3 regions of the Mesorhizobium sp. M7A.F.Ca.US.007.01.2.1 genome follow, and region 2 is predicted to be linked to each of the others. Evidence: riboswitches for the same ligand, from Rfam matches in the RefSeq annotation. Region 2 holds a riboswitch; each other region holds the start of a gene.
The links. A riboswitch is a leader RNA that binds a small molecule or an ion and turns the genes downstream of it on or off. The one in region 2 is predicted to bind cobalamin.
Positions count from the first base shown of each region.

Region 1: it holds a riboswitch for cobalamin, as region 2 does, so the genes downstream of both, EN949_RS17165 (DUF1636 family protein) here and EN949_RS16690 (CbtB domain-containing protein) in region 2, are expected to answer to the same signal.
Region 3: it holds a riboswitch for cobalamin, as region 2 does, so the genes downstream of both, bluB (5,6-dimethylbenzimidazole synthase) here and EN949_RS16690 (CbtB domain-containing protein) in region 2, are expected to answer to the same signal.

Region 1 covers NZ_RZQP01000086.1:313-11,212, reverse strand. The annotation lists gene nuoG (NADH-quinone oxidoreductase subunit NuoG) at 1-1,313, opposite strand, end outside; gene EN949_RS17205 (NADH-ubiquinone dehydrogenase) at 1,387-2,076, opposite strand; gene nuoF (NADH-quinone oxidoreductase subunit NuoF) at 2,148-3,452, opposite strand; gene EN949_RS17195 (NADH-quinone oxidoreductase subunit E) at 3,463-4,737, opposite strand; gene EN949_RS17190 (NADH-quinone oxidoreductase subunit D) at 4,738-5,928, opposite strand; gene EN949_RS17185 (NADH-quinone oxidoreductase subunit C) at 5,929-6,531, opposite strand; gene EN949_RS17180 (NADH-quinone oxidoreductase subunit B) at 6,536-7,117, opposite strand; gene EN949_RS17175 (NADH-quinone oxidoreductase subunit A) at 7,108-7,473, opposite strand; gene EN949_RS17170 (winged helix-turn-helix domain-containing protein) at 7,805-9,004, shown strand; cobalamin riboswitch at 9,035-9,239, shown strand; gene EN949_RS17165 (DUF1636 family protein) at 9,278-9,706, shown strand; gene cobW (cobalamin biosynthesis protein CobW) at 9,709-10,761, shown strand; partial or broken gene EN949_RS17155 (cobaltochelatase subunit CobN) at 10,780-10,900, shown strand, end outside.
Region 2 covers NZ_RZQP01000082.1:6,865-17,764, forward strand. The annotation lists gene EN949_RS16650 (RidA family protein) at 1-203, shown strand, start outside; gene EN949_RS16655 (creatininase family protein) at 258-1,061, shown strand; gene EN949_RS16660 (tyrosine phosphatase family protein) at 1,165-1,674, opposite strand; gene cobD (threonine-phosphate decarboxylase CobD) at 1,671-2,720, opposite strand; gene cbiB (adenosylcobinamide-phosphate synthase CbiB) at 2,719-3,690, shown strand; gene cobO (cob(I)yrinic acid a,c-diamide adenosyltransferase) at 3,727-4,341, opposite strand; gene cobU (bifunctional adenosylcobinamide kinase/adenosylcobinamide-phosphate guanylyltransferase) at 4,343-4,858, opposite strand; gene EN949_RS16685 (CbtA family protein) at 4,851-5,621, opposite strand; gene EN949_RS16690 (CbtB domain-containing protein) at 5,637-5,816, opposite strand; cobalamin riboswitch at 5,852-6,048, opposite strand; gene EN949_RS16695 (MFS transporter) at 6,114-7,313, opposite strand; gene EN949_RS16700 (DUF1624 domain-containing protein) at 7,537-8,535, shown strand; gene EN949_RS16705 (isoprenylcysteine carboxylmethyltransferase family protein) at 8,532-9,008, shown strand; gene EN949_RS16710 (MerR family DNA-binding transcriptional regulator) at 9,094-9,480, opposite strand; gene mgtE (magnesium transporter) at 9,638-10,900, opposite strand, start outside.
Region 3 covers NZ_RZQP01000208.1:1,136-11,178, reverse strand. The annotation lists gene EN949_RS27515 (hypothetical protein) at 57-1,040, shown strand; partial or broken gene bluB (5,6-dimethylbenzimidazole synthase) at 1,163-1,780, opposite strand; cobalamin riboswitch at 1,891-2,071, opposite strand; gene EN949_RS27505 (histone deacetylase family protein) at 2,193-3,119, shown strand; gene EN949_RS27500 (exodeoxyribonuclease VII small subunit) at 3,123-3,374, shown strand; gene EN949_RS27495 (DUF2277 domain-containing protein) at 3,485-3,751, shown strand; gene EN949_RS27490 (pirin family protein) at 3,791-4,711, shown strand; gene dxs (1-deoxy-D-xylulose-5-phosphate synthase) at 4,854-6,767, shown strand; gene EN949_RS27480 (hypothetical protein) at 6,916-7,209, shown strand; gene EN949_RS27475 (GNAT family N-acetyltransferase) at 7,298-8,449, opposite strand; gene EN949_RS27470 (sterol desaturase family protein) at 8,446-9,441, opposite strand; gene EN949_RS27465 (TlyA family RNA methyltransferase) at 9,768-10,043, shown strand, end outside.

The sequences.
Region 1 (10,900 bases), on a different contig from region 2:
TTGCCGTTTCCGTCAGCCAAATCCTTCAGCGAATCCGGCCCGGCGCCCAGCTGTTCGTAGTCGTAGCGGGTATCGCCGACATCGCCGATGACGCCGACCGGCAGATTGCCGGTCCGCCAGCGCTTGCGGATACGGGCATTGAGCACCGAGGCTTCATAGCGTGGGTTGGCGCCGATGATCAGCACCGCATCGGCCTGCTCGATGCCTTCGATGGTCGGGTTGAAGATGTAGCTCGCGCGGCCGAGCGCCGGATCGAGTGCGGCGCCATCCTGGCGGCAATCGGTGTTCTTCGAGCCGAGCGAAGCCATCAGCAGCTTGAGCGCATAGGTTTCTTCGACAGCGGCGAGATCGCCCGATATGGCGCCGATCTTTTCGGGCGCCGTCTTCGACACCGCATCCTTGATCGCGGCGAAGGCCTCGGCCCAGCTGGCGGCAACCAGTCTGCCGTCCTTGCGCACATAGGGGCGGTCGAGGCGTTGCGTGCGCAGGCCGTCCCAGATGAAGCGGGTCTTGTCGGAGATCCACTCCTCGTTCACCGCCTCGTTGACGCGCGGCAGGATGCGCATCACTTCGCGGCCCCGGCTATCGACGCGGATCGCCGAGCCGACGGCATCCATCACGTCGATGGATTCGGTCTTGGTCAGCTCCCACGGCCGCGCCTGGAAGGCGAATGGCTTCGAGGTCAGCGCGCCGACCGGGCAAAGGTCGATGACATTGCCCTGCAGCTCCGAGGTCATCGCCTGTTCGAGATAGGTGGTGATCTCGGCATCCTCGCCACGGCCGATCAGGCCCAGTTCGGAAATGCCGGCGACTTCGGTGGTGAAGCGGACGCAGCGCGTGCAGTGGATGCAGCGGTTCATCACCGTCTTCACCAGCGGTCCGATGTATTTGTCTTCGACCGCGCGCTTGTTCTCGTGATAGCGCGAGGAATCGACGCCGAAGGCCATCGCCTGGTCCTGCAGGTCGCATTCGCCGCCCTGGTCGCAGATCGGGCAATCCAGCGGATGGTTGATCAGCAGGAACTCCATCACGCCTTCCCTGGCCTTCTTGACCATCGGCGTGTTGGTGAAGATTTCCGGTGCCTCGCCATTCGGGCCGGGACGCAGGTCGCGCACGTTCATGGCGCAGGAGGCCTGCGGCTTGGGCGGCCCGCCCTTCACCTCGATCAGGCACATGCGGCAATTGCCGGCGATCGACAGCCGCTCATGAAAGCAGAAGCGCGGCACTTCCGCGCCAGCGTCTTCCGCCGCCTGCAGCAGCGTGTAGTGGTCGGGTACAGTGATCTCTTTCCCGTCGACCTTGAGCTTTGCCATTCGCCTCAAACCCCTGCGGAGTTCCCGCAATCTCTTTTTCCGGACGCGGTCGAGACCACGTCGGGCACTTCATTCACTTCTTGACGGCGAGCGCCGCCGCTTGGGCTGTCCAATCGTCGCGGCCGATGCGGCCGCCGAGCGACAGATAGTCCTCGACCCAGGCAACCTCTTGCGGCGTCCATGCCGCGATCTGGGCATACGTCCAGATACCGAGGCCGTTGAGAACCTTCTCCAGCTTCGGCCCGATGCCGGATATCGCCTTGAGATCCGCCGGTTTCGCCGGCTTCTGCATGGCCTTGGGCTGCCTGAAATCCTCGGGCAACAGCGCATCGCCGACGCCGCTTGTTGCTGGAGCGGCGTTTGCGGCCGGCACGGCAGTTGCGGCTTCCTTGGCGGCAATATCGGTGACCTCCCTGGCGAAGGACTGCGCCTCGGCGATCATTGTTTTCGCCGTTGCCCGTGCCTTGGTGGAGGAAGGACTCGGTTCATCGAACTGCGCGACGCGCGCCTCGAAATCATCGACGATCGGCTGCAGCAGCCGTTGCGAGGCTTCTGCCGCACCTGAAAACGCGCCCAGCCAGACGCCGAAAGCATGATTGGCAAGCCCGAGGCCAAGCGCCGACATCGCCGCCGCACCCGCCACAGGATGCACGAAAAGGTTGACGGCACAGGCCATCTCCTTCGGCATCATCCTGGTCAAGTCCTGGTTCATCTTGTCGATCTGGTCCAAATTGGGCATCAGCGGGTTCGAATACGGCGCCATAGAGTTCTCCTGGTCGTTTCGTCGTTCGCCCCGCCCTTCGCTGCGGACTTTCGTCCGCGTAAAACGTTCTTCTATTCCGCCGCCACCATCACAGGCTCGGCCCGGTGCGCATTGCGCGAAAACTCGTCGATGCGCCGCTCCACTTCGCCGCGGAAATGCCGCATCAGGCCCTGGATCGGCCATGCCGCCGCGTCGCCCAGCGCGCAGATCGTATGGCCTTCGATCTGCTTGGTGACGTCGAGCAGCATATCGATCTCGCGCTTCTGCGCCTCGCCGCGCACCAGCCGTTCCATCACCCGCCACATCCAGCCGGTGCCTTCGCGGCATGGCGTGCACTGGCCGCAGCTCTCGTGCTTGTAGAAGTAGGAAAGCCGCGCGATCGCCTTCACGACATCGGTCGACTTGTCCATGACGATGACAGCCGCGGTTCCAAGGCCGGATTTGAGGTCGCGCAGCGCGTCGAAATCCATCGGCGCGTCGATGATCTGCTCGGCCGGCACCAGCGGCACCGAAGCGCCGCCCGGTATGACCGCCAAAAGATTGTCCCAGCCGCCGCGAATGCCGCCGCAATGCGTCTCGATCAGTTCGCGGAACGGGATCGACATCGCCTCTTCGACCGTGCACGGATTGTTGACATGGCCGGAGATGCAAAACAGCTTGGTGCCGACATTGTTGGGCCGGCCGAAGGACGAGAACCAGGCCGCACCGCGGCGCAGGATGGTCGGCGCAACCGCGATCGATTCGACATTGTTGACCGTGGTCGGGCAGCCATAGAGGCCGACATTGGCCGGGAATGGCGGCTTCAGCCGCGGCTGGCCCTTCTTGCCTTCGAGGCTTTCGAGGAGCGCTGTCTCCTCGCCGCAGATATAGGCGCCGGCGCCGTGGTGCATGTAGATGTCGAAATCGTAGCCGGAGGTGTTGTTCTTGCCGATCAGCTTGGCCTCATAGGCCTCCTCGATCGCGCGCTGCAGCGCCTCGCGCTCGCGGATGAACTCGCCGCGCACATAGATGTAGGCGGCAACCGCACCCATGGCGAAACCGGCAAGCAGCGCGCCCTCGACCAGCGTGTGCGGGTCGTTGCGCAGGATGTCGCGGTCCTTGCAGGTGCCGGGCTCGGATTCGTCGGCGTTGATCACGAGATAGCTCGGCCGGCCATCGCTCTGCTTGGGCATGAACGACCATTTGAGGCCGGTCGGAAAGCCGGCGCCGCCACGGCCGCGCAGGCCCGACGCCTTCATCTCGTTGACGATCCACTCGCGGCCCTTGGCGACGATGCCGGGCGTGTTATCCCAGGCGCCGCGCGCCATCGCGCCGGCCAAGGACTTGTCGAACAGGCCGTAGATATTGGTGAAGATGCGGTCTTTATCCCCGAGCATTTTTCGTCCCTCAGACCGGCTTCTTGCCGAAGACGCGGATGTATTCGGCGACGCCACCCTTGGCGAGCGCCTTGGCCTGCTTGACCCAGTCGTCGCGATCGATGCGGCCCTGGAAAGAGAGATAGCCATCCACCCACTCGCGTTCGGCCTTCTTCCACGACGCGACCTGCGCGAAGGTAAAGATGCCCAGCGTATGCAGGATGCCCTCGATCTTGGGGCCGACGCCGGAGATCAGTTTGAGGTCATCGACCTGTGCCGGCCTGTCGATGCCGGCCGGGCGGTTCTTGTCCCCGAGCGACGGTTTGGCCGGCTTGGCGGCCGGTACCTTGACCTCTGGCGCCTTGAAGGCGGAGGCCGGCTCGGCCTTGGTGATGGGGCCACTGCGCTGCTTGGAAACCTGCTCGACTTTGGAGTCTGCCTTGTTGGCATTGGCGGCCGAATGCAGTGGAGCGGCAACACTCGCCGCCTTTTCAACCGCCGGCGCGACCTTGGTTTTTGAAGGCGTCTTCAACGCCGGGCTGGTTTCAGGGGCGTCGGTCTTCGGCTTGCTGGTGTTGGACGGTGCGACAGGGGCCGCGGCCGGCACCGGCGCTGCGACGATCGCGTCGGGTGCCGCCCTGGCGGCCTTGGCCGCCTCCCTGGCTTCCCTGTCGCGGGTCGACTTGAGGATCGCCTTTTCGCTCTTCAGCGTGGTGAGGCCGGAGGCCGGCTCCGAGCCGGTGCGGCCATTCTGCGGCCCCGGTTCCACCGCAGCACCCTTGCCGGCGTCATAGAGATCGATGATTTCAGCCAGGCGTTCCGGCGTCAGATCCTCGAACGTGTCCTTGAAGATCATCACCATCGGCGCGTTGACGCAGGCACCGAGGCATTCCACCTCTTCCCAGGACAAGGTTCCCTTGTCGTTGGTGTGGAACTGGTCGTGATGGACTTTGGAGCGGCAGACATCCATCAGCGCTTCCGAACCGCGCAGCATGCAGGGCGTGGTGCCGCAGACCTGGATGTGCGCACGCGTGCCGACCGGATTCAACTGGTACTGCGTGTAGAAGGTCGCGACTTCCAGCCCGCGGATGCGCGGCATGCCGAGCATGTCGGAGATCGTCTCGATCGCCGCCTTCGTCACCCAACCTTCCTGCTCCTGTGCTATCATCAGAAGCGGGATGATGGCCGACTGTTCACGGCCCTTCGGGTACTTCTTGATCCATTGCTTCGCAGCCGCGGCATTCGCCCGGTTGAAGGCGAAGGATGCTGGCTGGACGCTGGCTTCTGCGAGACGGCGGACTGACATTTAGCGATCGACCTCACCAAACACGATGTCGAGGGAGCCGAGAACGGCGGTGACGTCGGCCAGCATGTGGCCGCGGCAGAGGAAATCCATCGCCTGCAGATGCGCGAAACCCGGCGCGCGCAGCTTGCAGCGGTAGGGCTTGTTGGAGCCGTCGGAAACCAGATAGACGCCGAATTCGCCCTTCGGCGCCTCGACAGCGGCGTAAACCTCGCCGGCCGGCACGCGATAACCCTCGGTGTAGAGCTTGAAGTGATGGATCAGCGCTTCCATCGAGCGCTTCATTGCCTGGCGCTTGGGCGGCACCACCTTGCCATCGAGGTTCGACACCGGGCCGGTGCTCTCCTTGCCGAGCAAAAGGTCGACGCACTGGCGCATAATCTTCGCCGACTGGCGCATTTCTTCCATGCGCACGAGGTAGCGGTCGAAGCAGTCGCCGTTCTTGCCGATCGGAATATCGAAATCCATCTCCGAATAGCATTCATAGGGTTGCGACTTGCGCAGATCCCAGGCTGCACCCGAGCCACGCACCATCACGCCCGAAAAACCCCAGGCCCAGGCATCCGCCAGCGAGACGATGCCAATATCGACATTGCGCTGCTTGAAGATGCGGTTGCCGGTCAGCAGCCGGTCGAGGTCGTCGATCGACTTCAGGAACGGGTCGATCCACTTGCCGATGTCCTCGACCAGTTGACGCGGCAGGTCCTGATGGACGCCGCCGGGCCGAAAATAAGCGGCATGCATGCGCGAACCGGAGGCGCGCTCATAGAACACCATCAGCTTTTCGCGTTCGACGAAGCCCCACAGCGGCGGCGTCAGCGCACCGACGTCCATCGCCTGCGTCGTCACATTGAGGATGTGCGACATGATGCGGCCGATCTCGCTGTAGAGAACGCGGATCACCTGGCCACGCTTCGGCACCTCGATGCCGAGCAGACGCTCGGCGGCCAGCGCAAAGGCATGTTCCTGGTTCATCGGCGCGCAATAGTCGAGCCGGTCGAGATAGGGTACCGCCTGCAGATAGGTTTTGGCTTCGATCAGCTTTTCGGTACCGCGATGCAGCAGTCCGATATGCGGATCGACGCGATCGACGACTTCGCCGTCCAGCTCCAGCACAAGGCGCAAAACGCCGTGCGCCGCGGGGTGTTGCGGGCCGAAATTGATGTTGAAGTTGCGGACGGAGGTTTCAGCCATTTACTGCTTTGCCTTCTCGTCACCCGGCAGCACGTAATCCGTACCTTCCCACGGGGACAGAAAATCGAAATTGCGGAATTCCTGCTTGAGCTCGACCGGCTCATAGATAACGCGCTTGGCCTCGTCGTCGTAGCGCACCTCGACGAAGCCGGTCAGCGGGAAATCCTTGCGCAAGGGATGGCCTTCGAAGCCATAGTCGGTCAGCAGGCGGCGCAGGTCGGGATGGCCGGAGAACAAAACGCCGTAGAGATCGTAGGTCTCGCGCTCGAACCAGTCGGCGCCGGGATAGACGCCGGTGATCGACGGCACCATGGTTTCCTCGTCGGCCTGCACCTTGACGCGGACGCGCACATTCTGCTTCGGCGACAACAGGTGATAGACGACGTCGAAACGCTTGGCCCGCGACGGATAGTCGGCGCCGCAGACATCGATGATCGAGATGAACTGGCAGCGCGCATCGTCGCGCAGGAAGGTCATCACCTCGACCAGATCGCGCGGCTCGACATGGATGGTGAGTTCGCCATAGGCGATATCAGCCTCGTTCACGCGGCCGATCAGCTTCTCGCCGAGATAGGTCGACAGTTCGCTCAGGGATGCGGTCATGGATTTACCGTTCGATCGTGCCGGTGCGGCGGATCTTCTTCTGCAAGAGAAGAATGCCGTAGAGCAGCGCTTCGGCGCTCGGCGGACAGCCGGGCACATAGATGTCGACCGGCACGATGCGGTCGCAGCCGCGCACCACCGAATAGGAATAGTGGTAATAGCCGCCGCCATTGGCGCAGGAGCCCATCGAGATGACGTAGCGCGGCTCCGGCATCTGGTCGTAGACCTTGCGCAGCGCCGGCGCCATCTTGTTGGTCAGCGTGCCGGCGACGATCATGATGTCGGACTGGCGCGGAGACGCGCGTGGCGCGACGCCGAACCGCTCCGAATCATAGCGCGGCATCGAGGTGTGGATCATCTCGACCGCGCAGCAGGCGAGGCCGAACGTCATGAACATCAGCGACCCGCTGCGCGCCCAGGTGATGAGCGCCTCGGTCGAAGTGACCAGAAAGCCCTTGTCGGCCAACTCGTTGTTGATCTCGAGGAAGAAGGGATCGTCCTCCCCCACCGGCCTGCCGGTGTTGGGATCGATGATGCCCTTGGGCTTCGGCGCGACGAGGGTGCCTGAACTGTCGTTCAATCCCATTCCAGCGCTCCTTTTTTCCATTCATAGGCAAAGCCGATGGTCAGCACCGCCAAAAAAACCATCATCGACCAGAAACCGAGCATGCCGATCTTCGAAAACGACACCGCCCACGGAAACAGGAAGGCTACTTCCAGGTCGAAGATGATGAACAGGATCGACACCAGGTAGAAACGGATGTCGAACTTCATGCGGGCGTCGTCGAACGAGTTGAAACCGCACTCGTAGGCGGAAAGCTTTTCGGGATCGGGATTGCGGTAGGCCACCAGGAAGGGCGCGGCCAGCAGCGCCAGGCCGACAACCAGCGCCACGCCTATGAACAGGACGATGGGCAGGTATGAGCTCAAGAGTGCGTTCATGCTCGGCTTTCCGTTGGCGCCAATCCACGTTGATTACAGCACCGGACCCTAATGCGGAAGCGTGACAGTTTAACCGCTGAACCGTTTTAAGGGCCTATGCTGCAACGCGGCGAGGGTTAGCGCAGCACTTCCAGCGAAGCAAGTCAAACCTTGTTCAAAACATCGACCTGGACGGCATATCGCGGCAAACTGGTCCGATCCGCTCCTGTTTGATTTCCTTCGCTTTTTACTCCACTTTTCTCTCCTGACATGAATGCTGCCAAAACCCTGCTAGCATGGGTTGGAATCAGCCATTCGACCCTCGGTCAAAACACGTCAAAGTGATACCTGCATGAAGGAAAAGATCTCGCTCCCGATGGCCCGGCGCATCGCCCTTGCCGCCCAAGGGTTCCTCGATCCTCGCCCGACCGGCACGCCCGACCGCCGGCATTTTGCCCGCACGCTCTCCCGCACCGGCCTGTTGCAGATCGATTCCGTCAGCGCGGTGGTGCGCGCTCATTATATGCCGCTCTATTCGCGCCTTGGCCCCTACCCGTTCTCGCTGCTCGACAACGCGGCCGTGACGCGTAAGCGCACGGTTTTCGAATACTGGGCGCACGAGGCGTCCTTCCTGCCGGTCGAGACATACCCGCTGATGCGCTGGCGCATGCAGCGCGCCGAGCGGGGCGAGGAAATGTATCTGGGTCTCGCCAAATGGGGCCGCGAGCACGCCGCCTACATCGAAGAGATCTACCGCGAGGTCGCCGAGCGCGGCCCGATCGCCGCTTCCGCGCTGGAGGGCCAGAAAGGTTCGGGCGGCTGGTGGGGCTGGAGCGATGCCAAACACGCCTTCGAATGGCTGTTCTGGGCCGGCCGCATCACCACGGCGCACCGCCGCGGTTTCGAGCGCTTCTATGACCTGCCCGAGCGCGTGCTGCCGCAGGCGATCCTCGATCTGCCGGTGCCGACGCCTGAGGACGCGCACCGCGAATTGCTGCGCATTTCCGCCCGCGCCCACGGCGTGGCGACTTCAAGCGATTTGCGCGACTATTTCCGCCTGTCGCCGGCCGATATGAAAGGCCGGTTGGAGGAACTGGTTGAAACGGGCGAGTTGCTGCCGGTGCGTGTCGAAGGCTGGGACAAGCCGGCCTATCTTCACCGGGACGCCCGTCTGCCGCGCAAAGTCGAGGCCCGCGCCTTGCTGGCACCCTTCGATCCGGTCGTCTTCGAGCGCTCGCGCACCGAGCGGCTGTTCGATTTCCACTACCGCATCGAGATCTACACACCGGCCGACAAGCGGCAGTATGGCTATTATGTCCTGCCGTTCCTGCTCGGCGACAGGATCGTGGCACGCGTCGACCTCAAGGCCGATCGCCCGGCCAGCATACTGCGGGTCCATGCGGCCTATGCCGAGCCCGGTGCGCCGCCTGAAACCGCTGCGGAGCTGTTCGAGGAATTGAAGCAGATGCAAGGTTGGCTCGGGCTCGAACGCATCGAAGTGACGCCTGCCGGCGATTTGGGCGCGGCGCTGGCCGACATAGCCGTGTCGTAAGCTCGCGTTGACACCGCCGCCCGCAAAAGCCTAAATCCGGTTCCAGATGGTCCCTTGCCCGCAACGGCAAGGGCTAAGAGGGAATGCGGTGCGGGGCAAAATCCCAAATCCGCGGCTGTCCCCGCAACTGTAAGCGAAGAGCCAAGGCCGAAAACCACTGGGAATTCCCGGGAAGGCGGCTACCCAAGGCGATGACTCGCGAGCCAGGAGACCTGCCGTCTGCGACTGTAGAATCCGATCGCCCGGCGGGTTTCCGGGCAAGGAGCCCGATCTTTGGACCACGACAGCAGTTTTTCGGCTGGCACAGCGGATATTTCGTCCGGCCATGATGATGCCTTGGCCGGCGTCACGATCATCGTCTGCGCCTCCTGCCGCAATGAGACCGGCTCCGACGCTCATCCCCGCGCCGGCGAATTGCTGACGGACGACACGCGCCGCGCCGCCGCTGGCGACGATATCCGCATCCGCAGCGTCGAATGCCTTGGCAATTGCAAGCGGCGCCTCAGCGCCGCGATCCTGCGCGACGGCTGCTGGAGCTATGTCTTCGGCGACCTGACCGCGACCAGCGGCGCCGACCTCGTCACGGGCGCCAAGCTTTTCGCCACCTCGACCGACGGTCTCATTCCCTGGCGTGGCCGTCCCGATAGCCTGAAGCGTGGCCTCGTTGCCCGCATCCCTCCCCTCGACATGCTGAAGGACTGACCATGACTGCCTCAGATTCGTCTGCGAACCTCTCCCGCGTTCCCTGCACCGTCGTCACTGGCTTCCTCGGCGCCGGCAAGACGACGCTGGTCCGCCATCTCCTGGAAAACGCCGGCGGCAAGCGCATTGCCATCATCGTCAACGAATTCGGCGACATCGGCATCGACGGCGAGATTCTCAAAGGTTGCGGCATCGATACTTGTCCGGAGGAAAACATCGTCGAACTGGCCAATGGCTGTATCTGCTGCACTGTCGCCGATGATTTCGTCCCGGCGCTCGACCAAATCCTGTCGCTGACGCCGAAGGTCGACCATATCCTGATCGAAACCTCGGGCCTGGCACTGCCCAAGCCGCTGGTCCAGGCCTTTCAGTGGCCGAGCGTGAAAAGCCGGGTGACCGTCGATAGCGTCATCGCCGTGGTCGACGGACCGGCATTGGCCGAAGGCCGCGTCGCCAACGACATGGATGCCCTGCAGGCGCAGCGCGCCGGGGACGAGACACTCGACCACGACGATCCGGTGGAAGAAGTGTTCGAGGACCAGATCGCCTGCGCCGACCTGATCATCCTGTCGAAGAGCGACCTGATGGACGCCGCCGGCACTGCCCGCGCCAATGCCATCATTGGCGAACACTCCGCCCGCGCCGTAAAGATCGTGCCGACGTCGCATGGCAAGGTCGATCCCTCGGTGCTGCTCGGGCTCGGTCTCGCCGTCGAGGACGACATCGAAAACCGCAAATCCCATCATGACGGCGCATTCGACCACGAGCACGACGACTTCGACACCTTCATTGTCGATATTGCCTCGATCGCCAATCCGGACGAGCTGGCAAAGCGCGTCGCCATCGTCGCCGAAGAAGAGAACGTGCTGCGTGTAAAAGGCTTCGTCGAGGTCGGCGGCAAGCCGATGCGGCTGTTGCTGCAGGCCGTCGGACCGCGCGTCAATCATTACTATGACCGTGCCTGGACCGCTGAGGATGACCGCCGTTCGCGCCTCGTCGTCATCGGCCTGAAGGGGCTGAACCGCCCGGCGATCGAGCGTATACTCGCCGGCTGATTTCGGACACGGGTCGCGATGCACATCCTCACCACGACATCCGCCTCGCTCGACGACCTCGCCGAGCCGGTCGATCTGCGGCAGACTCCGGCGGATATCGTGGCGCTGTCCTTCACCGACAGCGACCTCGCCGGACTGG
Region 2 (10,900 bases):
CGGTTCTCGGCGAAGCCGGCCTGGGTCTCAGGGATATCGTGCGCATCAACGCCTATGTCACCGACCGCGCGCATCTGCGGCCCTATATGGACGTCCGCGACCGGCTGTTTTCGAGCCCCGCGCCAGCGTCGACATTGATGATCGTTTCCGGCTTTGCCCGGCCCGAATTCAAGGTCGAAATCGAGGCCATCGCGGCGGGGTGATCGACAGGCCGCCCGTCCCGCGCTAGGTCTGCCTGACCATTGAAGAGGCATGACATGACCGTACCCAAAAGACGCGTGTGGTGGGGCGACTACCGGACCACCGAATACGCCTCGATCGATCCCGAGGCGACCATCGCCGTGCTGCCAGTGGCGGCGATCGAGCAGCATGGGCCGCATCTGCCTGTTTCGACCGACATGTCGATCATGAGCGGCATGCTCGACACGGTCATTTCGCGTCTGCCCGACGATCTCGACATCCGCATCCTGCCGGTGCAGGCCGTGGGCAAGTCCAACGAACACCTGCATGCGCCGGGCACCCTCACTCTGCCGGCAACCACGCTGATCGAAGCCTGGACCGAGCTTGGCCTGTCGATCGCGCGCGCCGGTGTGCGCAAGCTGATCGTGGTCAATTCGCATGGCGGCAACGAGGAGATCATGGGCATCGTCACGCGCGAATTGCGCGTGCGCGAAAAGATGCTGGCGGTGAAGACCAGCTGGCAGCGTTTTGGCCGTCCGGCCGGCATGTATACCGAACTGGAGGACCGTCACGGCATCCATGGCGGCGATGTCGAGACCTCGCTGATGCTGCATTTCCGGCCGGACCTCGTGGACATGGGCAAATCAGACAATTTCGTTTCCAATGTCGCCAAGGCCGAAAAGGAATTTTCGCTGCTGCGCCACACCGGCACCCACGCCTTCGCCTGGATCGCCAGCGATCTCAACCCGAACGGCGTCGTCGGCGACGCCAGCATCGCGACGGCGGAGAAGGGCCGGCTGACGGCAGAATATCAGGCCGACGGCTTCATCAGCCTGCTGCAAGATGTGCGCAAGGCGAAGCTCGCGGAGTGGTTGACGTAGCCTCCAAACCAGTGGCAAGCGCTGTCATCGCTATTCCAGATCCTCTTGAACAAACGAGGCGATGGAGGAGGCGGATCAGACGAACAACGATATGGGGGCAAAGCTAGCTGTCGATCCTCAGCGCAAAGGGCGTGCCTTCAAAGGCGTCCGCGCCGCGCCCGATCGATTCGATCGCCTCGACCATGCGGCCGTTGCGCTCAAGCAACGCATCGGCCACGGCGATCAGTCGCGGATTGGGCGTTGCCGAAGGCGACAGCGCCCGCAGCGTCCGCGCCAATTCGGCCTCGTCACGCTTCGGCGCCAGTGCTGCCGCGATGATATAGGCCGAAGCCGTCGAGCGGCTGATGCCGGCATAGCAATGCACGAGCATCGGCCTTGCCCGGTCCCACCGGCGCGCGAAATCGAGCAGATTGCGGACATGGTCTTCGCCCGGCATGGTCATGCCGTCCTGCGCCACCGCGATGTCGTGCATGACCAGATGCAGGTGGTTTTCCCTCGAGATCGAGGCCGGCCGCACCACCTCCGTTCCGGCGGCGAGCAGCGAAAGCATGCGGTCGGCGCCGGTCCTGGCCACCGTTTCCTCGATCTTTGCCAGCGAGCAGACATGGATCATTGTTTTGAACCCTTCGATTGATGCTTGCGCCGCGACGCCCATTCGGCAAGTGCGGATTCGAGCCGCTGCCATTCCTCCTCACTGCCCGGCAGGCCGGTGCGCAGAACGTCAGGCCGGTCGGCAAAATGGCGAAGCAGGATGCCGCGCTCGCCGAGCGCTGCAAACAAATCGGCGGCATTGGTCAGACTGAGGAAACGATACAGTGTGGTTCCGCCCGCAACAGGAACGCCGAAGCGGCCGAAAAGCGCATCGAGACGCGCCGATTCACCGGCCAACGACGCCCGCATCACGTCCTGCCACCCGATGTCGGCAAGCGCGCGGACGCCATATTCCAGCGCCGGGCCGGCGACGGCCCATGGTCCGAACTGCGTATCCAGCCGGTCGACCGTCGCAGTATCGGAAAGTGCAAAGCCGAGCCGCAGCCCGGCCAGGCCAAAGAACTTGCCGAACGAGCGCAGCACGACGAGGCCGCCCTGACCGACATCGCCCGCGAGGCTGTGCTGACGCGGGCCGACATCCATGAACGCCTCGTCGACGACCAGCAGTCCGCCCTTGGCGCGCAATCCGGCGGCCAGAGCCAGCAACCGGTCGCGCTCTATGACACGTCCATCCGGATTGTTCGGATTGACGATGATGACGAGGTCGGCGTCCGCCAACGCTTCGAAATTATCGACCTCCGCCACCTGGTGCCCGGCGATCGCGGCAGCGCGGGCATGTTCGGCGTAGGTCGGACCCAGCACCAATGCCTTGCCGGGCGAAATGAGCGACGCAACGCGCGGCAACAGGATCTGCGTGCCCGGCGCCGCCACGACGTTGGCTGGCGACGGCGCGCCGTAAGTACTGGCCGCGATCTCTGTCAGGTCGCGTGTGCGCGCGGCTTCCGGCAACCGCGACAGCGAGGTGGCGGGCAGGTCGAAAAGCGGGTAGGAGTGCGGATTGATACCGGTCGAGAGGTCGACGAAAGGCAGCAGGGCGTTGGGGAAAAGCACCCTCGCGCGGCCAAGACTTCCACCATGGTCCACAACCGCCCCATTAAGAAGCTTCATGTCAGTCCTGATCGCTTTCCTGTCATTGGTCGTCGAATTCGCCCTCGGTTATCCCGACTGGCTGTTTCGCGCCATCGGCCATCCGGTGACGTGGTTCGGCAGGCTGATATCCTTTCTCGACCGCAGGCTCAACCGCGCCACTGATCCCGACGCGCTGCGTCGCAAGCGCGGTGTCCAGGCGCTGCTGGTCATCGTGCTGGTGTCGGCGGTGATCGGCCTCAGCGTACAGATCCTGTTCTGGTTCGTTCCCATGGGCCTGGTCATCACGGCCCTTCTGGCAACGTCGCTGCTGTCGCAGAGGAGCCTCTATGAGCATGTCGAGGCGGTGGCTGACGCCCTCGACACCGGCGGCCTTGCTTTGGCCCGCCTTGCCGTTTCGCGGATCGTCGGTCGCGACCCTGAAACGCTCGACAGGGCCGGTGTCTGCCGCGCGGCGATCGAGAGCCTGGCCGAGAACTTTTCCGACGGCATCGTCGCCCCCGCCTTCTGGACCGGCGTCGGCGGCCTGGCCGGCGGCGCCGCCTACAAGGCCGCCAACACCGCCGATTCGATGATCGGCCACCGCACCCCGCGCCACGAGGCGTTCGGCTGGGCGGCGGCGCGCTTTGACGATTGGATCAACCTGCCGGCGTCGCGGCTGACGGCGCTTCTGATCGTGCTGGCGGCGTTCTTCGTCAAAGGCGCTGATGCGAAAAAAGCCTGGCATGCGGTGCGGCGCGACGCGAAAAAACACCGCTCGCCCAATGCCGGCTGGCCGGAAGCGGCGATGGCCGGTGCGCTCGGCCTGGCGCTCGCCGGCCCGCGCTTCTATGGCGGCGTGCTGGTCGACGACGTCTTCATGGGCGAAGGTGGGCGGCGTGAAGCCGACAGCCTCGACATCAGGCAGGCGCTGAAACTCTATCGCGTCGCCGACTATCTGCTGATCGCTCTGTTCGGGTTGGTTTCGGTCGTTGTCATCGTTGTGACCTAACCTCACCCTCCCCCGTCTGGGGAGGTTGAGGAACACTCAGAACTCGATCCCCTGCTGCGCTTTCACGCCGGCGGAAAAATGATGCTTGGTCACGCTCATTTCGGTGACGAGGTCTGCGGCCTCGACCAGCGCCGGCTTGGCGTTGCGGCCGGTGACAACGACATGCAGGCCCTCGCGCCGCGCTTTTAGCGCGCCAACCACTCTGTCGAGATCGAGATAGTCGTAGCGCAGCGCAATGTTCAATTCGTCGAGCACCAGCAGGCTGATCGACGGATCGGCCATCAGTTCGAGCACCTTGGCCCAGGCGGCTTCGGCGGCAGCGATGTCGCGCTTCAGATCCTGGGTTTCCCAGGTGAACCCCTCGCCCATCGCGTGCCACACGACACGGTCGCCGAAGGCGGCGAAGGCGTCCTTCTCGCCGGTGTGCCACTTGCCCTTGATGAACTGGACGACACCGACGCGCTTGCCGTAGCCGAGCATCCGCAGCGCCAGCCCGAAGGCGGCCGTGGTCTTGCCTTTGCCCGGGCCGGTGTTGACGATGAGCAATCCCTTCTCGACCGTCTTGCTCGCCACCTCGGCATCCTGCACCGCCTTGCGCTTGGCCATCTTGGCGCGGTGGCGCTCTTCATCCTTATTGTCGATATCGGTCATATCATTTCACCTTGAGCGGCAGCCCCGCCACCATCAGCAGCACCGTATCGGCAATCGCCGCGACCTGCTGGTTGAGCCGGCCGGCGGCATCGCGAAAGCGGCGCGCCAGTGCATTGTCCGGCACGATGCCTTGGCCGACTTCATTGGACACCACGAACCAGGGTCCGCGCGGCCGCGACAGCACGTCCGCCAATCGCCGGCATTCAAGGTCCAGATCGTGTTCGGCCAGCATATGGTTGGTCAGCCACAGCGTCAGGCAGTCGACAAGCACCGGCCGATCGTCCGGCAAGGCGGCAAGCGCGTCGGCGAGGTCGAGCGGTGCGTCGATGGTCGTCCAGCCTTCGCCGCGCCGCGACCGGTGCAACGCGATGCGCTCACGCATCTCGTCATCATAGGCTTGCGCCGTGGCGATATAGGTCCAGGGCGGCGGCAAGGCGGTCGCCAAAATTTCGGCGCGCGCGCTCTTGCCGGAGCGCGCACCGCCGATGAGGAAGGTCAGTGTCTTGCGATCAGGCAAAGCTGTCGCGCAGGCTGGTCGCGGTGCCGGTGAAGCGGCCGCGCACCACGCCGACAACCGCGCCGAGCACCAGCCAGAACACCAGATTGGTCACGGTCACCGCCACCACGAACTGGTGATGCAGCCCTTCCGGAATCGCCGTCTCGTAACTGTCGGGCTGCGGTGCCCCGACAACATGCGGTGCGACGATCAAAAGGACGGCAAGGATCGCCAGCGGCAGCGACTTGCGGAACGCGATCAGGCCGAGACCGGCAGCGGTTGCCGCCACCGTTGCCCACCACCAGATCTGGCGCTGGGTGAGATCGGCGGCCGGCATGGCCGGCAGTTCCGGCGGCAGGCCGAGGCCCGGCGCCAGCGTGAACACGGCAAAGCCGGCCAAGCCCCAGAACACGCCCTGGCGCCAACCACCGATACCGCCGGCGAATTCGGAAACCGCGACCAGGATCAATCCGAAGCCGATGCCGGTGACGATGTTGGCAAGCACGCTGAAGGCGAAACGCTCGAAACCGTCTGCCGGCGCCCAGCCCTCGTCTTCCGCCGCAGCAGTCGCTTCGGCAGGGGCCGGAGCGGCTGCGCTCATGGCATTGCTATTCGCTGCTGCCGGAGCGGCATGGTCATGGTGATGCCCGCCGCCCGCCTGTTCGTAGACTTCCGCCTTCAGGATCAGCGGCACGGTCGCATAGGCCTGCACGCAGGCAAGAACGACGCCGGCCACGAGCCCTGCGATCGCCGCGATGAACACGACGTTGCGAAACAGGTTCATGATGTCAGCCCCTCGTCAGTGGCAGGGAAATGCCATCGAATGGCGATAGTCGTGAGCCGCATTGTGGACCGCATCGATATGCGAGAAGCCGACAAAGCCCATCACGAAAATGCCGAGCAGCGCGGCAAGCGCGAGCTGCATGAAGCGCGACTGCGAGGAGACGGAAGCGCCGAGGGAGACGGAAGCGGTAGTCATGTCTTGTCCTTTCGCCCTCCACCCGAGGGCATCGAAGTCAGTTTCCTGTCGCCGGCAGGTCTCCTGGCTCACGGATCAGCGTCCTTCCCCACCTTCCCGAAGAAAAATCTTCAGTGGCATATGGAGAGGACTACCGCACACAGTTGCGGGGGCAGCCACGGCATTGGGCGAAATCCGCCCTTACCGCATTCCCTCTTGGCTCCAAAATGGAACCGGCGACACCGGCGACTATAGGCAGAATCCTCGCGTCCGGCAAACCAAATTCCGCCGGCGACCGTTGCGAATGCGCCATGAAGGTCAAAGCGATTTCGGCAGATAGCGCCAAGTCACGAAGCCGCAGACCGCCGCCAGCAGGCCGAGCGTGACGAACACCGAGCCCAGGCCGAAGAAGGCCAGCACCACCGAATAGACCAGCGGCGGCGTCAGCTCGGAAAAGTCGAGATAGGTGCGATAGACCGCCGCCATCTGCGATCTTTCATAGGAGCGCACCGAGCGCATGAAGGCGGTCGAGCCGAGCGCGTCGAGTGCAATGGTGAAGAAGGCGCCGCAGAGCAGGAAGGCGCCGGTGAGCAGCGGCACGGTTTCGCCGACGAAGCCCGCCGCCAGAAGCGCGACCGACATGGCGAAATAGGCAAATGTCATGGTCCTGCGGCCGCCAAAGCGCTTTCCCGCCTTGCCCCAGAAAATCGCCATGAACAAAAGCGCGTTGCCGGCCGAAACCAGCAGGCCGCCGGCCAGCTTGCCCTCACCCGTAATGACCATGAACAGCGGCCCATAGACGAAGAACGTCGTCCAGAAACAGGAGCGCCCAAACGCGATCAGCCAGGCCAGCCTGAGCCTGGGCTGGGCGATGAAGCGGCCGATATTGGCGAGCGGATTGGCTGGTCGCGTCTTGCCGGGACGGATCGACGGGTTGTCGCCGAGCCGGTAGGTCCAGAACAATGCCAGCAGGGCTAACGCGAACACGGCCACCGCGCCATGCGCGGCATAGACGCCGAAGCGCGTGTAGAGGAAGATGCCGAGCGTCGGCCCACCGGTCCAGGCCAGCATCGACCACGCCATGCGCAGCGATTCGGCCTGCATGAAGTCGGTCTTGCGGATGTGGTCCATGATGTAGAGGTTGAGCGTGATCGACAGCGCGCTGGCGCCCATCACCCGGCACAGCATGCCGGCCAGTTGCCCGGCAAGCGTGTCGGTGACGAAGAACAGCGAGCCGATGGCCAGCAGGCAGGCGCCCGCCGTGTAGACCCAGCGCCGGGCAAAGCGGCGGATCAGCATCGGCATGAACAATGTCACCGACAGGCCGAGCATCGCCACGACGGTGTAGAGGATCGAGACGATCTGCTCGTTGTGCAGGATCTCATAGGCCTGGATCGGGATGACGCTCGACACCGTGGCGCGGGCGAAGGATTCGACCGCATAGAGCGAAGCGAAGGTGCGCGCGTCCGCGGCCTTGAGGGCCGGTAGCCAGATCGGATGGCGCACATGGGTGGACATTGCTTTCCCCGAAGCAGATTCACCGGGTCAAATCTGCCGTGGCGACCTCAGCGCCAATAAGAGGAAACCGACGTGCATCCGGCAAAAGCGAAGCCGGCCAAAGGCTTTCCGGCACTGGCCCAATGCCGCGGCTGATCCGGCGCTATCGGCAGGGTTGCCGGTCTTCTTTTGTCCCGGGCAACCGTGATAGTCCTCCAGCGGGGCTGAATCAGAATGCGAGACCATGAGCATCCAAACGCCGACCGCACCCGTTCAGGATCGACCAAAGCGCATCGTCGCCATCGACATCGTGCGCGGCATCGCGCTGATCGCCATGGCAAGCTACCATTTCACCTGGGATCTGGAGTTCTTCGGCTACACCGATCCCGGCCTGACCGCCTTCGGCTGGTGGAAGATCTACGCGCGCTGCATCGCCTCGACCTTCCTGTTCCTGGTCGGCGTCAGCCTGTATCTCGCCCACGGCCGACAAATCCGCTGGAACGGCTTCTGGAAGCGGTTCGCCATGGTCGCCGGAGCCGCGATCGCGATTTCGGTCGTCACCCGCATAGCCACTCCGGACGGCTTCATCTTCTTCGGCATCTTGCACGAGATCGCGCTGGCCAGCCTGCTCGGTCTCGCCTTCCTGCGCCTGCCGGCGCTGCTGACGCTTGTCGTCGCCGCGGTCGTTATCGCCGCCCCCGTCTATCTGCGCTTCGAGGCCTTCGATCACCCATGGCTGTGGTGGGTCGGCCTGTCGGCGATCAATCCGCGCTCCAACGACTACGTTCCGCTGTTTCCGTGGTTCGGCGCGGTACTTGCGGGCATCGCGGTGACGAAACTCGCCGCAGGTGCCGGCCTGCTTGCCAGGCTTGCCAATCTGGCGCCCGGTCGCTTGGCCAACCCGCTGGTCTTCATCGGCCGGCACAGCCTGGCTTTCTATTTGATCCATCAGCCGCTGCTGATCGGCTGCGTCTGGCTGTTCTCGCAGATCATGCCGGCGCAGGTCGAAACCCCGCAGGTGAATTTCCTCAAAACCTGTCAGCTGTCCTGCGAGCAGTCGCGCGACACCGAGTTCTGTACGAGCTACTGTGTCTGCATGCTCGATACGCTCGAGGGCGAGTCCACGCTTGATAGGCTCTACAACAACGATCAGACTGCGGAGTGGAAAGCGCATTTGTCCGATCTCGCCGGCATGTGCACCGTCAAGACCGACAGCAAGTTGATGGAGGGAGGGGCCGAATGACCGAGAACCAGCCGAAGCCGGGGCTCATACCGTGGCCGCCGCTGATCTACATCGCCGCCATCGCCATCAGCATCGCACTGGGCCTGCTCTATCCCCTGCCCTGGATCGGCGACCTGCTGGGCGATATCCTGTTCGCGGCCGGCTGGGTGGCGCTGTTTGCCGTCGCCGCACTCTGGTTCACCGCGATCCGCACCATGATCCGGGCCAAGACCACGCTCAACCCCAACGCTGTACCCGATCACCTGGTCACCACGGGTCCCTTCGGCGTCACCCGCAATCCGATGTATCTGGCCAACACGCTGCTGTTGATCGGCGTCGCCTTTGTCTCGGGCATCGTGTGGTTCCTGCCACTGGCGTTCATCGCCGCCTATGCCACGCAGAAGGTGGCGATCGAAGGCGAGGAAAAGGTGCTGGCAGCAAAATTCGGCAAGAAATACCGCGACTACGCCAAACGCGTGCGCCGCTGGATTTGAGCTGGCTTTCAAGCGGCCAATCTCCCCCCCTCGTGGGGGAGATGTCCGGCAGGAGAGAGGGGGCGCTGTCCCTCAAACTCTCTGCCTAGGTATTCACGCCAAGCTCCACCAGCCGCTCCACACAAGACTCCTCGGCCTGGTCGAGTTCAGCCAGCGTCTCCTCGAGGTCGCGGCGTTTCTGCCGGAGATCCTCGCGCTTTTCCTCGATGCGCTTGATCATCAGGTTGAGCTGGCCGACTTCGCCGGGCGGCTCCTTGTACATCTGGATGATTTCGCGAATCTCGTTGATCGAGAAGCCAAGCCTTTTGCCGCGCATGATCTGGCGAATGAGCTGCCGGTCGGAGGGGCGAAACAGCCGCGTGCGGCCGCGCCGCACCGGCTGCACCAGCCCTTCGTCCTCATAAAAGCGCAGCGTCCGCGTCGACACGTCGAACTCGCGGGTCAACTCGGTGATCGAATAATATTCTCGCATTGCCACTCCCACACGCCGAAACACCGGGGCGATCGCCATCGCGGCGTCACCCTTCTGTCCCGAACCAAAACCCATGCCATGCCGGAATCGACATGGCGCCCCGCGCGAGCCTCGCACGGCATTTACGTAAAAGTCAATTGAGCCAAAAGGCGTGCCTTCAGGGCACGCCGAACCACCACGTGGCAATGCCGAGAAATGCAAAGAAACCGACGACGTCGGTAACCGTGGTGACGAAGACCGCCGAAGCGACCGCCGGATCGACCTTGAAACGATCGAGCAGCAGCGGGATCAGGATGCCGGCCAGGGCGGCCACGAACATGTTGATGATCATCGCCGCCGCGATGATCCCGCCCAGATTGGGATCACGGAACCAGGCTGCCGCGACGATGCCGATCAGGATGGCGAAGACGATGCCGTTGATGAAGCCGACACCCATCTCGCGGCGAATGATGCGGCCGGCATTGTAGATGTCGAGATCCCTGGTCGCCAACGCCCGCACGGTGACGGTCATGGTTTGCGAGCCGGCATTGCCGCCCATGCCCGCGACGATCGGCATCAGCACCGCCAGTGCCACGATGTGTTCGATCGTGCGGTCGAACAGGCTGATCACCGACGCCGCCAGGAACGCGGTCAGAAGGTTGATCAGCAGCCACGGAACGCGTGAGCGCGAGGTCGAAAAGATGCTGTCGGAAAGCTCTTCGTCGCCGACGCCGCCCATGCGCATCAGATCTTCCTCGGCCTCCTGCTGGATGACGTCGACGACATCGTCGATGGTCAGAACGCCAACCAGCCGTTCGTTCTCGTCGACGACCGCGGCCGACAAAAGATCGTACTGCTCGAATTCCCGCGCCGCCTCTTCCTGGTCCATGGTGGCCGGAATGGCGTGCCGCGTCTCGTGCATCACCTCCTCGACCTTGACCGAACGCTTGGTGCGCAGGATCTGGTCGAGGTCGATAGCGCCGAGCAGCTTGAAGCTCGGATCGATGACGAAGATCTGGCTGAAGCGCTCGGGAAGATTGTTGTCCTCGCGCATGTAGTCGATGGTCTGGCCGATCGTCCAGAACGGCGGAACCGCGACGAACTCGGTCTGCATGCGGCGGCCGGCCGTCTCTTCGGGATAATCGAGCGAGCGGCGCAGCCTGATCCGCTCGGTGAACGGCAGTTGCGACAGGATCTCGTCCTGGTCTTCCTGGTCGAGATCCTCGAGAATGTAGACGGCGTCGTCGGAATCGAGCTCCTGCACCGCCTGCGCGATCTGCGCATTGGGCAGATTGTCGACGATCTCCATACGGATCGCCTCGTCGACCTCCGTCAGCGAGGAAAAGTCGAAATCGGCGCCCAGGAGTTCGACCAGCGCGCGGCGCTGTTCGGGATGCAGCGCCTCGAGCAGATCGCCGAGCTCCGACTGGTGCAGGTCGTC
Region 3 (10,043 bases), on a different contig from region 2:
ATCGCCGGGTTGAGTTCATCCTCTTCCACCATCTCTGAGGCGGAGATTCGGGGCACATGTGGGATTTCGAGATCGGCCGGTCGGTGTCCATCATGATGCGGACCTGGCCGTTCATCGTCTTTCGTATGATCGTCTATTTCGGCATCACGCTGGCCTACATCATGGCGACCGGCACCGGTGCCTCGGTCGGCTATGGCGTCGGCCATATCTCCACCGATCCCGACGGGCCCATGTCCTTTGCCCTGTGGGGCGGCGTGGTCGGGTTTGGCATCGTCTCGATCGCGGTCTACTGGATCCGCGAATACATCCTCTATATCGTCAAGGCCGGCCACATCGCCGTCATGGTTCATCTGATCGACGGCCGCGACATTCCCGGCGGTCAGGACCAGATCGCCTACGCCAGGGATGTCGTCACCCAGCGTTTTGCCGAGGCCAATATCCTTTTCGTCGTCGACCAACTCGTCAAGGGTGCCATCCGCGCCATCACCGGCCTGCTCGGCGGTATCGCCGCCTTCCTGCCGATACCGGGCCTGAGCGGCCTGGTCTCCTTCATCAACACGGTGATCCGCCTGTCGCTGACCTATGTCGACGAGATCATCCTCGGCTACAACATCCGCATCAATTCAGCCTCACCCTTCGAGACGGCGCGCCAAGGCGTCGTGCTCTATGCCCAGAACGGCAAGGTCATGGTCAAGAACGCCGTCTGGCTGGCGGTCATCATGTGGGGCGTGTCGTTCGTCATCTTTCTGATGATGCTGGCGCCTGCCGGCGCCATTCTGTTCCTGATGCCCAGCCAGCTCGCCGGCTGGGCCTTCGTGCTCGCCATCGTCTTCGCCTGGGCATTCAAGGCGGCCTTCATCGAGCCTTTCGCCATCGCTTGCCTGATGCAGGTCTATTTCAAGACCATCGCGGGCCAGGTGCCGGATCCGGCCTGGGACGCCCGGTTGGCCGAGGCGTCGTCGAAGTTCAGGGAGCTCAAGGACAAGGCGCTCGCCTCCTTCGGCGGTTCGCGCTGGGGTACGGCCGGCGCCACACCCTGATCGGCCGGGCAGGTGGTGTCTGGTGAGGCAGAAACGGTGTTGAGGCGCGCCACGGTGGACTTGAGCTGTGTCTCGCCTTGCCCGGAAAACGTCTCGCTCATGATCAGTTCCGGCAGCGGCAGCCGCCGTCCCCAACCATGCGTTTCAAGGTCCGGTTTGGAAGCGAACTCGGAAACACGGCCGACGCAGAGATAGGCGATTGGCGTTACGTGATCCGGAATGGCCAACAGCCGCTTCAGCGCCTCAGCCTCGATGATGCTCACCCAGCCGACGCCAACGCCCTCGGCACGCGCGGCCAGCCAGAAATTCTGCACCGCGCAGACGGTGCTGTAGAGATCCATCTCCGGATTGTGCCAGCGTCCCAGCGGCGAACCCTTCGAGCGCTGCCGGTCGCAAGTGATGCAGATGTTGAGCGCGCTTTCGCAGATGCCTTCCAGCTTGAGCTTGCGGTACAGCGCCTGTTTTTCCGCCTCGATCGCCGGCAGTTCCTGCTCGCGCGCGGCCAGGAACAGGTCGCGCACCTCCGCTCGTCGTCCGGCATCGCGAATGACAATGAAATTCCATGGCTGCATGAAGCCGACCGATGGCGCGTGATGGGCGGCAAGCAGCAGCCGCGCCAGCACGTCGTCATCGATCGCGTTGGGCAGGAAATGGCTGCGCACGTCGCGCCGCGTGAACATGGCGCGATAGACCGCATCGCGCGCATTCTGGTCAAATCCATCGTCAATGGCAGCGGTCATCTGTTCCGGCATCGCTTGTCCCCTTGCGATTGCAGATTCAAAACGGTCAGAGCGTACTTTGTGCGTCCAAATGGACGCACGTCGCTCTGATGCCACCCGCCCGACCATGCGGATGACGATGCCTGCCAGGCCGGTCTTCTGGCTTGGGATCAACCCGCGTCCGGTGCCTTCCCGTCATCGACAGTGGCATTTACCGGCGCGGTCCCCCTCACAGCGTTGGGCACGCCACGGAATTCAACCGTGTTCCCGATTCTCCCGCTTGCGGCGGGCACCAGGCAGTGCCAAGGACTTTACGCCGAAGCGCCGGCGAGGCCAATGCCTGCGGCGACACGAATGGACGCAGGCGCGATTTTCCCCAGTCATCGGCCGGCCGTGCATGGCCTTTGTCGATCCGGGTCACTAGATTAGGACGATGACCACCCGTCTCTACACGCATCCGATCTTCCTCGAGCATCTCACGCCGCCCGGACATCCCGAGCGGCCCGACCGCCTGCGTGCCATCGAGCGCGTGCTCGATGAGGAAGCCTTTGCCGGGCTCGATCGTATCCAGGCGCCGGAAGGCGACGAGGCCACCATCCTCTACGCGCATCCCGCCGATTTCGTCGCCCGCGTGCGCGCCGCCATTCCCGACGAGGGGATTGCCCGCATCGATGCCGACACCACTGCCAGTCCGAAGAGCTGGCAAGCGGCGATCACCGCGATCGGCGCCGCCAACGCCGCCGTCGATGATGTCTTTTCGGGCCGCGCCGACAACGTCTTCGTCGCCGCCCGGCCGCCCGGCCATCATGCCGAAAAGACCACGGCCATGGGCTTCTGCCTGTTCAACACGGCGGCGATCGCGGCGCGTTATGCGCAGAAGAAACACGGTGTCGAGCGCGTTGCCATCGTCGACTGGGACGTGCATCACGGCAATGGCACGCAGGATATTTTCTGGGACGATCCCTCGGTGCTCTATTGCTCGACACACCAGATGCCGCTTTATCCCGGCACCGGAGCGAAGACCGAAACGGGCGCCGGCAACATCGTCAACGCACCGCTGGCGCCGCAGACCGGCAGCGAAGTGTTTCGCGATGCCTTCCTGTCGCGCGTCCTGCCCGCGCTCGACAATTTCGCGCCCGACCTGATCATCATTTCGGCCGGGTTCGACGCGCACCACCGCGATCCGCTGGCCGAGATCAATCTGACCGAGGATGATTTCGATTGGGCAACCGGCCAGTTGATGCAGCGCGCGGCACGCCACAGCGGCAACCGGCTCGTAAGCCTGCTCGAGGGCGGCTACGATCTGCAGGGATTGGCATTTTCGGTCGCCGCCCATGTCGGGCGACTGATGAAAGGATGAATGATGGCTGGTGAGACCAACGAAGACGTCAAGGCGATGAGCTTCGAGCAGGCACTCGATGCGCTGGAGAAGATCGTCGATGATCTGGAGCGTGGCGACGTGCCGCTCGACCAGTCGATCAGGATCTATGAACGTGGCGAGGCGCTGAAGGCGCATTGCGACCGGCTGCTGAAGGCCGCCGAGGACAAGGTCGAGAAGATCAGGCTGTCGCGCGACGGCAAGCCGGTTGGAACGGAGCCCCTCGACGCGGATTGAGGCCGGTCCGAACGATGGCCTCGCCTCACCGGTTTTTGGACATGATCATGATCGAGGCTATAACTCGTTGCGATTGAAACAGCTCAAGGACAAGAGGAGATACGGAAGCGATGTGCAGAAACATCAAGACCCTGTTCAATTTTGATCCGCCGGCAACCAATGACGAGGTGCGCGACGCGGCCCTTCAGTTCGTCCGCAAGCTGAGCGGAACGACGCGACCCTCGAAGCAGAACCAGCACGCCTTCGATCATGCCGTCGACGCCATCGCGGCCTCGGCGCGCGAACTGCTCGATTCCCTGGAAACCCATCAGCATCCGCGCAATCGCGAAGAGGTGGCGGCCAAGCTGCGGGCAAAGGCGGCCATCCGCTTTGCCTGATGCGGCCAGGCGGCCTTCGACCACCGACAAGGAGAGTCCATGAGCTTCTTCCCCGGGAAAGACCCTGAGGTGGGCGATGCGTTCGCCAGCGATCAGATCGAATTGATGGTCGTTCCGAACGCCAAGGACATCGGTGGTTTTCAGGTGCGCCGTGCCCTGCCAACGGCAAAAAGGCGGTTGGTCGGTCCGTTCATCTTCTTCGACCGCATGGGTCCCGCGATCCTGCGGGCCGGCCAGGCGCTGGACGTCCGTCCGCATCCGCATATCGGACTGTCGACGGTCACCTATCTGTTCGACGGCAAGATCCGGCACCGCGACTCCCTCGGCACCGAAATGGTCATTCAGCCCGGCGACGTGAATTTGATGACCGCCGGCCGCGGCATCGTCCATTCGGAGCGTACGCCGGAGGAACTGCGTGGCGCGCCGATGTCGGTATCCGGCCTGCAGACATGGCTGGCGCTGCCGGACGACAAGGAAGAGGTGGCTCCTGTGTTCGAGAACACAGGAGCGCTCAGGCTTCCCGAGATTGATGCCGAAGGCGTCAACGGGCGCCTCATCATCGGCGATTTCCAAGGATTACGGTCCCCGGTCAGGGCCGATTCGGAGACGCTCTACGCCGACCTGCGCCTGGCGCCCGGCGCCAGCGTGAAAATCCCTGCCGATGCGGAAGAGCGCGCCATTTACACGCTGGAAGGCGAGGTCTCGATTTCGGGCGATGTGTTCCCAGCCGAACGGCTGCTGGTGTTCCGTCCCGGTGACGAGATCGTCGTGTCGTCGCAGACCGGGGCGCATTTCATGCTGTTCGGCGGCGCCTCTCTTGGTTCGAAGCGTTACATCTGGTGGAATTTCGTCTCGTCGTCGAAAGAGCGTATCGAACAAGCGAAAGAGGAATGGAAGACAGGCCGCTTCGACATCGTTCCAGGAGACGAGGAAGAGTTCATTCCGCTGCCGGAAAGCTGATGCCTGTCGCCCAAAGTGGCCCGGTTTTGGGGAAACGACCTGCATAGAAGCAAAAGACCACAGTCTGATCCGCGTCACTGACACGCATTTACTTTCGCCGGCCGGCGGCCTATTTCGCCCATCAACCGAAAGCCTGAGCACCGTGAACGCAACGCCGCATACGCCGCTTCTCGACAAGGCCCGCATCCCGGCCGACCTGCGCATGCTTGCCGAGAGTGAGCTGCCGCAACTGGCGTCCGAGCTTCGCGCCGAGCTGGTCGACGCGGTATCCCGCACGGGTGGTCATCTGGGCGCCGGCCTTGGCGTGGTCGAGCTGACGGTGGCGCTGCACTATGTCTTCAACACCCCGGACGACCGGCTGATCTGGGATGTCGGCCACCAGGCCTATCCGCACAAGATCCTGACCGGCCGCCGCGACCGTATCCGCACGCTGCGCCAGGAAGGCGGCCTGTCCGGCTTCACCCGCCGCGCCGAGAGCGAGTACGATCCATTCGGCGCTGCCCACTCCTCGACATCGATATCGGCCGGCCTCGGCATGGCCGCGGCCCGCGATCTCTCCGGCGGCCGCAACAATGTCATCGCCGTCATCGGCGACGGCGCCATGTCTGCCGGCATGGCCTACGAGGCGATGAACAATGCCGGCGCACTCGATGCACGGCTGATCGTCATTCTCAACGACAACGACATGTCGATCGCGCCGCCAACCGGCGCCATGAGCGCCTATCTGGCGCGGCTGGCCTCCGGCAAGGCCTATATCGGCCTGCGCGATTTCGGCAAAAAACTGACGTCTTATCTCGGCAAGCGTGCGGATCGTGCGATCACAAGGGCGGTCGAGCATGCACGCGGCTACGTCACCGGCGGCACGCTGTTCGAGGAACTCGGCTTCTATCACATCGGCCCGATCGACGGCCACAATCTGGAGCATCTGATCCCGGTCCTGAAAAATGTCCGAGACAATGGCGAAGGCCCGGTGCTCATCCATGTCGTCACCCAGAAGGGCAAGGGCTATGCGCCGGCGGAAGCCGCCGCCGACAAATATCACGGCGTCAACAAGTTCGACGTCATCACCGGCGCGCAGGCCAAGGCGCCGGCCAACGCACCGGCCTACACCAAGGTGTTCGCCGAAAGCCTGGTCCAGGAGGGCCGCGAGGACGACCGCATCGTCGCCGTCACCGCAGCCATGCCGAGCGGTACCGGCCTCGACCTGTTCGGCGAAGCGTTCCCGTCGAGGACCTTCGATGTCGGCATCGCCGAACAGCACGCGGTGACCTTCGCCGCCGGCCTCGCCACCGAAGGCTACAAGCCGTTCGCGGCCATCTATTCCACCTTCCTGCAGCGCGCCTACGACCAGGTCGTCCACGACGTCGCCATCCAGAAATTACCGGTGCGCTTTCCCATCGACCGCGCCGGCTTCGTCGGCGCCGATGGCGCCACCCATTGCGGCGCCTTCGACACCACCTTCCTGGCGACACTGCCGGGCTTCGTGGTGATGGCGGCGGCCGACGAGGCGGAGCTGCGCCACATGGTACGCACCGCGGCAAGCTATGATGACGGCCCGATCGCCTTTCGCTATCCGCGCGGCAATGGCGTTGGCGTCGACATGCCGGAGCGTGGCTCCGTGCTCGAAATCGGCAAGGGCCGCATCGTCAGGGAGGGCACCAAGGTAGCATTGCTGTCCTTCGGCACACGGCTGCAGGATTGCCTGATCGCCGCCGAGGAGCTAGGGGCTGCCGGGCTTTCCACCACGGTCGCCGACGCCCGTTTCGCCAAGCCGCTCGACGAGGATCTGATCCGGCGGCTGGCCCGCTCGCATGAGGTTCTGGTGACGGTGGAGGAGGGCGCCGTCGGCGGCTTCGCCAGCCATGTGCTGCAGTTCCTCGCCCATGAAGGCCTGCTGGAAAGCGGCCTGAAGGTGCGCCCGCTGGTGCTGCCCGACGTGTTTACCGACCACGCGAAGCCGGAAAAGATGTATGCCGATGCCGGGCTCGATGCTGCCGGCATCGTGCGCACCGTGTTCGTCGCGCTCGGGCATACGGTTCGCGCCCAGCGCGCCTGAATCAAAGTCTCAGTGACTTGAATCAGTTTGCCGGCCAACGTTCTTAACGCGTTGTTTACGCTGCCGTTTGGCGCTTTGCTTACCGTGTCTCTTGGCCGTTTTTCAACGGCGCCCTGCTAGATCGTGATCAGGCAGGGAGACAACAACAATGAAAACGCTTCTGTACGGCGCAGCGCTTTGCGCCGTCATCGTCGCGCCGGCCACAGCCGAAACGCGCTATGATCGCAGCCTTGAAAAGGCGGCCATGGGCATCGTCGCCGGCAAGATGGGCGGCATCCGCGGCGGCTTTTCCTTCAAGCAGGTGCCGCAACTGGTGGTTCTGCCGGCCCCCGTTCCCGCACCTGCGGTTGCCATCGAGCCTTCACGCGAGCAAGCGTCGGGAGGGCGTGCGGATGGGTTGTCTCCGGCCGTCGAGCGCCCGGTTTCGCGAAGCGTATTCTGAGCTAGAGACCAGCAAGCCCTGATCGGGATTGCCCGATCGTTTCATCGTGTTTTGCCGCTGTGCGGGTGATCTAAAGACGTCGGCACTGCTACTCCGCCGCCACCAGCTCCGCTTGTTGCGCCGGTTTCTCGGGGCGCCAGGATTGCGCCGCGTGGCGGGCGCGGTCTGCCAGGGCGGCAAGGCGTCCGCGCAGGTTTCGTCCACCCACCACTGACGACAAGATCACCGAATGCGTCGCAAAGCGGCGCTTGAAATCCTCGCCGCCGCAGAGAAAATCGATCGTGGTCAAGCCCCGGTCGAACGACCACTGGATGTAATCCATCATCAAGACCATGCCCGGCGAGGCCCGTTCGAAGGCCGGATCATAGGTGGTGACGAAAGCCATCATCGTTCCATGCTGCTCGAAATTGATCGATATGGCGATGATCTCGTCTTCGCGTTCGAGCACGAAGATGCGCAGCAACCCAAGCCCGGCCAGAACGGAGATCAGTGCCGGCAGCGCGGGGGAACCTTCGTCGAACAGGTCCGAAACGCGGCCGTGTTTTGCGAGCCATAGCCGTTTCAGCGCGGCGACGCGTTCCAGCACCGGCTCGCGGGCTTCGTGCGCATCCATCAGGCGGAAACGCAGCGCGCCGCCTTCCTCCATGAATTTGTAACCACGGCGATAGTTTTGCCGGGTTTTCTTCGACTGGCTTTCAAACCATTGTGCGCCGCGTTGTCCGGCGCTGGAAACTCGGTAGCTGACCTCGCTGCGGTGGCTCGGCTGCAAAATGCTGCCCTGGCCTGGGGCGGCGGGACCAAGCAGGGTCCGGAATCGAGCATCGGGCAACAGCCGATTGAGATACGCAAGATCGAAGCCGCCATCGTCGAGGATATGTTGCCAGAGTTGCGGCAGGATCTGTGGCTCTGCATCGGGAGCAAGCAGGACATCGCCATAGTCGCAGTGATCCTTCGCCGCCCATTCCAGCATACGGATGCCCGAGCGCCAGAAGGTCGCGAGCGCAATGACCGCCTCGAGGCGCTCGCCGCTCCAGACCAGGCCGATCCTGAGGCCGCGGCGGTCCTGATGCGGTGTGGTGTGCCACCAGGCCGAGATCCAGTCGGGATGCTGGAAAACGAGGCCGCCGGCGCGTTGCCAGAGCGCTGCCCAGGCGGGCGCGATTTCTGCCAGTCGCTCTGGCGAGGTTGCAATTTCGATCCGGTGCGCTTGCTGCATCCGGAACACGGCCGGTCCGTTCATGGCTTGCCCCCCTGCGGCGATTGCTGTGGCTCGGGCTTGTCGGCGCGGAAATGTCTGGCGATCTGCCGCCACATCCGCTGCAGCGGCATGACATAGAGGCCTGCTAGCGACTGGTAGTCGCGCACGTTGCGTTCGATCAAACCGAACTTGAAGTCCTCGTCGGGTCTCGGAACGCACAGAGTTCCGAAGAGCCGATCCCAGAACGAGAAGAGCAGCCCGAAGTTCTTGTCGTAATGGCGCGGGTCGGTGCTGTGGTGCAACTGATGCCAGTGTGGGCACAGGATCAGATTGTTCAACGGCCCAAACGAGATCTTGAAATGCGTGTGCCTGACGAAATCCATCATCAGGATGTTGCGTATGATGTAGACGTTGACGCCGAAGACCGTCAGTTCAACCAGGTTCAGCGACACCAGCGACCAGATGCCGAAGCAGATGCCGGGAATGACGCCGTCCCAGGCCCGGTTCATCAATTCGTCGAGCGGGTGGACGCGATCCTTGGTGATGCCGACCATCACCTCGGCCGAATGGTGCACCTTGTGCAGTTCCCAGAGCACCGGGTAGCGGTGCTGGGCGACATGATAGAGATAGTACGAAATGTCGTAGGCAAGCAGCATGGTGAGGGTGAAGATCGTCACCGTCACAGGCCCCGCCGGCCCCTCGATCAGAGGCGGCTGGATTGCCAGCAGCGTGGAGAGCAACCAGTTCGTCGCATAGCCGACGGCGCTGACGAAGACGACGCCGGCGGGCAGCATGAGGAATGGCATCAGCGCCTTCCGCGTCACCCAGAACAAAAGGTCGGCTTTCGCCGAAGGATGCGTGATGACCTCATGCGGGACCGCGAACTCGAAGAACTCTTTCCAGCTCTTTTTCTCGACCGTGCGCCAATAGGCGACCAGGGCACTGGCCAAAGCAGTCAGCAACAGAAGTCCGGTCGCCAGCAGGCCGGCGCCGGAAATCCGGTCAAGAACCTTGTAGACGATGTCGCTGGCCATTTCCAAAGTTGCCGCCTCTCCATCCGGGTTTTCCCGTCGTCGCGGTCATAACATTGAAGTCCTCAAGCAAATGCGATGAAAATTGGTTAAGAAATCATGAGGCTTTCTAGATTGTTGGTATTTACCCGCAGGCGGTGAGACCTCATGCTTCGGCGGTCATCCGTCTCAACGGGCGTAACGCATGGGTATTCATAAGGATGGTCGGCGGGACGGGACGCCTCACCATCGTCGCCGTGCAAGATGCTGAGCGTGATGATGGGAACGGGAGACGAAATGCTTCCATCTGGCGCTCTTGCCATCGTCGTCGGCTTTCGCCATGAAGGCCGATGAATTCGCCTCTGCCAGCCAGCGCACGCCAGCGGCTCGACGACCTGCTCGTCCAGCGCGGGCTGTTTGCCAGCCGCTCGCGTGCCCGCGACGCGGTCGAGCGCGGCACTGTGACCGTCGACGGCGTCATTGCGCGCAAGCCCGGCCAGAGCGTTTTGCCGCAATGTCACGTTGCCATCGATGATCCGGCGCAAGGCTATGTGTCGCGCGCGGCACTCAAGCTGATCGGCGGGCTCGATCATTTCGGCCTCGATCCTGCCGGCCGTGAAGCGCTC